2 regions of the Brevibacillus sp. TJ4 genome follow, and region 2 is predicted to be linked to the other one. Evidence: a T-box and tRNA genes for the amino acid it is inferred to sense, from the RefSeq annotation. Region 2 holds a T-box; the other holds one or more tRNA genes.
The links. The T-box of region 2 lies ahead of trpS (tryptophan--tRNA ligase). A T-box ahead of a tRNA ligase gene usually reads a tRNA of that ligase, here a tRNA-Trp.

Region 1 (3,401 bases), 540 kb from region 2:
AAGCCATATATACGCAGCGAAAAGGAATTTACGGTTATCGGAGGATAAAAGAAGAGCTGCTACGGCAATACAACAAACGAGTGAATCACAAAAAGGTATTGAAAATCATGCAGGGGCTTGGGATCAAGGCCATCATTCGGCGTAAGCGCACCTATCGTAGTACGTATCAGGTCGCTGAAGCGACTGGTCGTGTTGCCAATAATCTGTTACAACGTGACTTTACCGCAGATAAACCAAATCAGAAGTGGGTCACCGATATCACTCAATTTCGTATTGGAGATGAGCGATTGTTCCTCTCCGCAATAAAAGATTTATACAACAATGAGATTGTGGCTTACCATATGAGTTTACGAAATGACAATGCATTAGTCCTCGAGACGTTTAAGAAAGCTTTTGAAATGCAAAAGGACGTGACCGGACTGATCGTTCACAGCGATCAGGGATTCCAGTACACGTCCCATGCGTACCATGACATGCTGCCTACGGTTGGCGCCCAAATCAGCATGTCCCGTAGAGGCAATTGTTTAGACAATGCCTCTATGGAGAGCTTCTTTTCCCATCTCAAGGTGGAAGCACTCTATCCTTATGATATACGAAGCTTAGAAGAGGCACAAAGGCGAATTGAAGAATATATCCGTTTCTACAATGAGGAACGGATTCAAATCAACCTAAAAAAGCTAACGCCTGTAGAATACAGGCGTCAACTTGCGGCCTAGCGGCCGGGTTTTTCTTACTGTCTACAAATTGGGGTCTTGACCAATCGGCCAGTGAGGGTTTTTCTATTTTCGTGTCGTAATTATGTTTCTGAGGTCATGGCACGTCAAAGCAAGGACGACCGTACCACCCTCCGGGAACGGGATGAATGAAGATCGCTACTCATTAAGGAGACAGAAAAAAGCAAAAAACCGCCTGTTCGGCGGCTCAATTATGCAAGTATGGCGTCCCAGGAGAGATTCGAACTCCCGACCGACGGCTTAGAAGGCCGTTGCTCTATCCAGCTGAGCTACTGGGACAAGATCGAGATGGAGGGAGTACCCGGATTCGAACCGGGGGTGAAGGTTTTGCAGACCCGTGCCTTACCACTTGGCTATACTCCCGCAATACAATGGGGCGATCGATGGGACTTGAACCCACGAGTGCCGGAGCCACAATCCGGTGCGTTAACCCCTTCGCCACGACCGCCATGATGTTTGATTGTCTTTGGCAGGGGCAGTAGGAATCGAACCCACACCAAAGGTTTTGGAGACCTTCGTTCTACCGTTAAACTATGCCCCTCTGGTAGCGGTGGAGGGGATCGAACCCCCGACCTTTCGGGTATGAACCGAACGCTCTAGCCATCTGAGCTACGCCGCCATGCAGGTAATAAAAGTGGCGGAGAGTGAGGGATTCGAACCCTCGCTACGCTTGCGCATACTAACGGTTTAGCAAACCGTCCCCTTCGGCCTCTTGGGTAACTCTCCGTGATTGTTTATTTTGGTTTCAAATCGTGAAACCTATGTAACTGAACCATGTATTTCCCAGTTTATCTTGTAGAGGCGACGAATTCCAATATAGCATAGGTTAAAATGAAAAGCAACAGGAAATCCTAATAAATTGCTGTCTCGCGGGACGAGGATGCGTTTTCTCCAGTGTACCCGAATCCATATTGCAAAGGAAAGACCATGATACGAATTGTAAGCTACAACATTCACAGTGGACGCGATTTGTTTTGGCGCAAACGACTGAGGCAAATGGCCGAAACCTTGCATGCGACCCAGGCAGATGTGATCTGTTTGCAGGAGGTCCATCAAAACAGCAAATTTGGCAACCAGGCCGATTACTTGGCGAGTGAGCTGCAATACAACATGAGCTTCTCGCCAAGCATCGGGCTAGGTGACGGAGCGTACGGGAATGCACTGCTTACCCGACACCCCGTATTGCACAGCCGTTCGCTTCCTTTGCCCGCGAGGCGTGAAAAGCGCACCTTGCAGGAAGTGACACTTCGCTGGAAGGAAACGACTATTCTCATCGGCAATACGCATTGTAGCCTGTTTGCCAGCTCCCGCAACACCCAGCTTCACTTGCTGCGCGCGTGGGCACAGAAACAGGGGAAAACTTCACCGTTGCTGTTGCTGGGCGACTTCAATTCCTCTGCAGTTTCACTTTCTCCGCCATTGCAGGACTGCGCCGTACAAATGGGGAAAGAGCAGCAGTCCACACTGCCCTCTTTCAAACGCCGGCTTGATTACGTGTTCGCTTCGTCCCACTGGCATGTTCTCGATTACAAGGTCGTACGCGTTTCGTGGTCGGATCATCTGCCGATCATCGCGGAACTAGAGCTGTCTCAATCCCCAGCTCCTGAAGGATAAAAGCCGAGATGTCGACGATCCGTGCAGGAGTCGGAAAACTGCGGGATGCCCCTGCAATCAGCAAGGGCACCAGCGAATCCTGTTTGTGCAAGGACCCATGGCTGCCTCCGCCCGGATGGGTCGGGGCCAGTTCGGACAGAAACTGATAGCTGGGCGCAGCTGTCACCGCCACCACTTCGCATGTCTGGGCAAACAAGGCTCCGTACAGACGGGAAAAGGCATCCGGATAGGTGGAGAACTGCAATTCTCGCCCATTTCCCCGAACGTCCAGCACCTCCAGCTCGCCTTCCACTCCCCATGTCACGCCATGGATGTCTGTCCAAGGTCCGTTGCGCCAAAAACGGAGTGTTTTCCCCGTCCCGCCCTGCCTGACCACGACCTGCTCCCCTTCCTTCCAGGCGATCAGGTCAATCCGCTGGTCATGCGACAGATCGTCCACAATCTTTCCCATCACGCCTGCTTGCAGCGGATACAGGTACGACATTCGCTCATTGTTGCAGATGACCAGTTCACAGTCAGGGGAGACTTGCTCTCCCAGACGCAGAACCGAAAACCGCGAGAGCAGCTCATCCAGCGAAATCGTATACTCCTCGCTCTTGCCGATCACGGTCTGGCCATGGTCGCTTACGAGTATGCACACGTTGCGCTCCAGCATCTGCTCCCAGGAATCAAAAAAATCGAGAAAGCGGACGAGCTGCTTGTCCACATCCGCCAGATGGCTGACGGCTTCATGCGGTGTCCGGTGCAGCTTGTGGTCGTTTTCCGGCATGTACACGAGGGTAAAATCCGGCTGCTTTCCGCTTCGCAATACCTCGAGCAAAACATCGATGGCGTGGGTGTCGTTAACCCCATACCCCTCGATAATTGACTGGGAGGCGTTCCAGGTAATCGTACGGAAAAGGTCGGGTCGCACCAGTGTCCCCAGACTCATTATCGTCGGACCGCTCACTTTTCCTTTCAGTCGAAAGCCGGTTACAGCATCCAGCAAGGGCGGTATGTGAACCTTGTGCTTTTTGTGACCGCGATGGGCAATGACATTGATAGAGCCGGAGA
Region 2 (3,401 bases):
TGATTGCGACGACGATCATCATGCAGCTCGTGCTTCGCTTCGAGCCTGTCGAGACGGACATGGCGCACGAGTCGCTCACCGTCCTGTTCGAGGTGATGCCGCAGTTGGCGATCGGCAGTCTGAGCGCCTATTTGCTCAGCCAGTTCGTCGACGTCAAGCTCTATTCCTGGCTGAAGAAAAAATGCCCGCGCCCGGAGCAACTGTGGATTCGCAACAACGGCAGCACGCTGGTCAGCCAACTGCTCGACACGCTTACCTTTTGCACGATCGCATTTTGGGGGCTGTACCCGTTGGACGTCTGGCTGGAGATTTTGCTGACGACCTATCTCATCAAATTCGTCGTGTCAGCCGCCGCGACGCCTGTGCTCTACATCGCGCGCAGGATGAAAGTGGCGGAAGAATAAACAAGGGGCTGTCCCTCGCAAACGGATTGCGAGCGGACGCCCCTTTTTGTATTGGCATGTTCGGTACACTACAGCCGGGCCATTCCCATCGCTGTTTCTACCTTGTGCAGCATCTGGCTGGCGGCATCGTTGGCTTTTTTGGCCCCGGCAGAGAGGATGTCGTCCAGCTCGGGCGAGTCGATCAAGGCGTTGTAGCGCTCCTGCACAGGGCGGAGTGTCTCCACGACTACTTCGGCGAGGTCGGTTTTAAACGCACCGTAGCCTTTTCCTTCGTACATCGCCTCGATCTCCTCCAGCGTTTTGCCGGAGCATAGCGAGTAGATTGTCATCAGGTTGGAGACAGCCGGCTTTTCCGTCTTGTCGTAGCGTACCGCGCTGTCCGAGTCGGTTTGCGCCCGTTTGATCTTTTTCGTGATCGTATCGGCATCGTCGAGCATGGAAATGAATGCCCCCTGGTTGGGATCGGACTTGCTCATTTTCTTCGTGCCGTCGGCGAGCGACATGATCCGTGCTCCCGTTTCGGGCAGGCGGATTTCAGGAATTTTGAAGGTCTCGCCGTATCGGCTGTTGAAGCGGGCAGCCAGGTCACGGGTCAGCTCCAAATGCTGCTTCTGGTCTTCGCCTACGGGGACGAAATCGGTATCGTACAGCAAAATGTCAGCAGCCATCAACGGCGGGTAGACGAGCAAGCCGGCCGGAATGGACTCGCCTCGTCCGTCAGACTTGTCCTTGAACTGCGTCATCCGCTCCAGTTCGCCGACGTACGATGTGCACATCATAATCCAGCCCAGTTTGGCGTGAGCGGGAACCTCCGACTGGATAAACAGCGTGACCTTGTTCGGATCGAGGCCGACTGCCAGGTAGAGTGCTGCCAGGCGGCGGATGTTCTGCTTCAGCACAGCCGGGTCCTGCGGGACGGTAATCGCATGCTGGTCGACGATACAGTAGTAGCAGTTGAATTGATCCTGCAGCGGCACAAAATGCTTCATCGCCCCCAGGTAGTTGCCCAAGGTGAGAATACCGCTTGGCTGAATCCCGGAAAAAATCGTTTTCATCGTTACCTACTCCTTTTCGCAATCTGTTGTATGAAAAACAAAAAAGGCTCATCCGTCCTCGACAGGGACGAATGAACCGTGGTGCCACCCTTGTTATTTTGCTGCATGCCAAGAAAGCATGGGCAAAATCGCTTTGCTCCGTACCATCATTTTCGATACGGTGTCCCTGGTAACGTCGGGACAAAGGACGCCAGAGCCTACACACCGCCACAGGACGGCTTCGGTCTGGAGCTCGGAAGCCCATTCACCATCTGCTCGACGCTGATTTGCACCACCCATCAGCTCTCTTCGGTCTCGCACAATGGCTACTCTTCTTCCTCATCGCAATCGAGTCTAGCTTTTGATCACTAATTTTACTCACTGCTTGAAAAAAAAGCAAGAGGGATGGCAGTCCCGACTTTGATCTTTCAAAAATTGTCTGTCTACTCTACAATGGGTTCATACCAACCTTGCTTTCTGCACAGATGAGGATTGGCAAAAGCAGGAAAAAGAGGGTGACTCAGCTTATGATCAATGCAGAGCGTTTGTGGGACCGTTTGATGCAACTGGGGAAAATCGGACGGCAGGAAGTGGGCGGCGGAGTGAAGCGCCTCTCCTTTACTGCGGAAGAGCGGGCAGCCAAAGATTTGGTCGCAGGCTTTATGCGGGAAGTGGGTTTGACGGTGCGGGAAGATGAGGCAGGCAACCTGATCGGTCGCAAGGAAGGGAGAAATCCTGCCGCTCCTGTGGTGCTTGTCGGTTCGCACATCGATTCGGTTCCGCATGGCGGCGACTTTGACGGACCGCTGGGTGTGCTAGCAGGCGTGGAAGCCCTGCAGACGATGCAGGAGCAAGGGATTGAGACCGATCATCCGATCGAGGTGATCGCGTTTACGGATGAAGAAGGGACGCGCTTCGGATTTGGCATGATTGGCAGTCGGGCGATCGCCGGACGCCTGAAGCCGGAAGATTTGCAGGCCCGGGACAAAGACGGCATCACGATTGCCGAGGCGATGCGGCAGAGCGGGCTGGACCCGGAGCAGATCGGCAATGCGGTACGCAAGCCGGGCAGCGTGAAAGCGTATTTGGAGCTGCATATCGAGCAGGGAAAAGTGCTGGAGAGCCGCGAGCTGGCCGTCGGCGTCGTAAGCGGCATCGCCGGACCGATCTGGGTGAAATTCACACTCGAAGGCGAGGCAGGGCATGCTGGCACTACGCCGATGACGATTCGTCGCGACGCACTGGCTGCTGCCGCGGAAATCATGTTGTGCATCGAGCGGGAGGCGTCCCGGACGGGCAGCACGGTCGGCACGATCGGCAAGCTGCAAGCATTCCCCGGAGGCGTGAACGTGATTCCGGGAAGAGTCGAGTTCACGCTCGACCTGCGCGATGTGGACGAGGCGGTACGCGACGAGGTAGAAGAGCGGATCATGCGCGATGCCAGCGTGATTTGCGAACGCCGCGGCATCAGGCTGCAAGTGGAAAACATGCAGCGTGTCGCTCCGGTACGCTGCTCCCGCGAAGTGCAGGAGGCGATTCAGGAGGCTTGCGAAGCGGAGGGGCTGCCGGTATTCACCTTGCCGAGCGGCGCGGGGCATGACGGGATGCAGCTCGTCGACCTGTGCCCGGTAGGAATGATGTTTGCCCGCTCCAAAGACGGCATCAGCCACAACCCGGCGGAGTATACGTCAAAAGAGGACTGTGCCAAGAGTGCGGATGTGCTGTATCGCACCATCCTGACTTTGGCGACGGAACAATCGTAATTTCCCGACAGACGAAATAATCAGTCCGTTGCCAGCAGCAGCGGGCATACATAAAGGAGGAGAAGCAAGGATGACGACAGCGAGCGCAGTGGAAACGCTGAACAAAGCGGTGGAAGAAATCAAAGAGCAGGTGATTGCCTGGAGGCGGTATTTGCATCAGAATCCGGAGCTTTCCTTTCACGAAGAAAACACAGCCCAGT

Region 1: it encodes a tRNA-Trp, which carries the amino acid that the T-box ahead of trpS (tryptophan--tRNA ligase) is inferred to sense. The anticodon was not compared.

The regions. Positions count from the first base shown of each region.
Region 1 covers NZ_CP185865.1:2,765,831-2,769,231, forward strand. The annotation lists gene ACAF76_RS13600 (IS3 family transposase) at 1-716, shown strand, start outside; tRNA gene ACAF76_RS13605 (tRNA-Arg) at 937-1,013, opposite strand; tRNA gene ACAF76_RS13610 (tRNA-Cys) at 1,024-1,097, opposite strand; tRNA gene ACAF76_RS13615 (tRNA-His) at 1,107-1,182, opposite strand; tRNA gene ACAF76_RS13620 (tRNA-Trp) at 1,202-1,275, opposite strand; tRNA gene ACAF76_RS13625 (tRNA-Met) at 1,277-1,353, opposite strand; tRNA gene ACAF76_RS13630 (tRNA-Ser) at 1,370-1,460, opposite strand; gene ACAF76_RS13635 (endonuclease/exonuclease/phosphatase family protein) at 1,662-2,348, shown strand; gene ACAF76_RS13640 (alkaline phosphatase family protein) at 2,302-3,401, opposite strand, start outside.
Region 2 covers NZ_CP185865.1:3,307,489-3,310,889, reverse strand. The annotation lists gene ACAF76_RS16225 (queuosine precursor transporter) at 1-404, shown strand, start outside; gene trpS (tryptophan--tRNA ligase) at 473-1,459, opposite strand; T-box leader at 1,520-1,790, opposite strand; gene ACAF76_RS16215 (Zn-dependent hydrolase) at 1,966-3,201, shown strand; gene ACAF76_RS16210 (M20 family metallopeptidase) at 3,272-3,401, shown strand, end outside.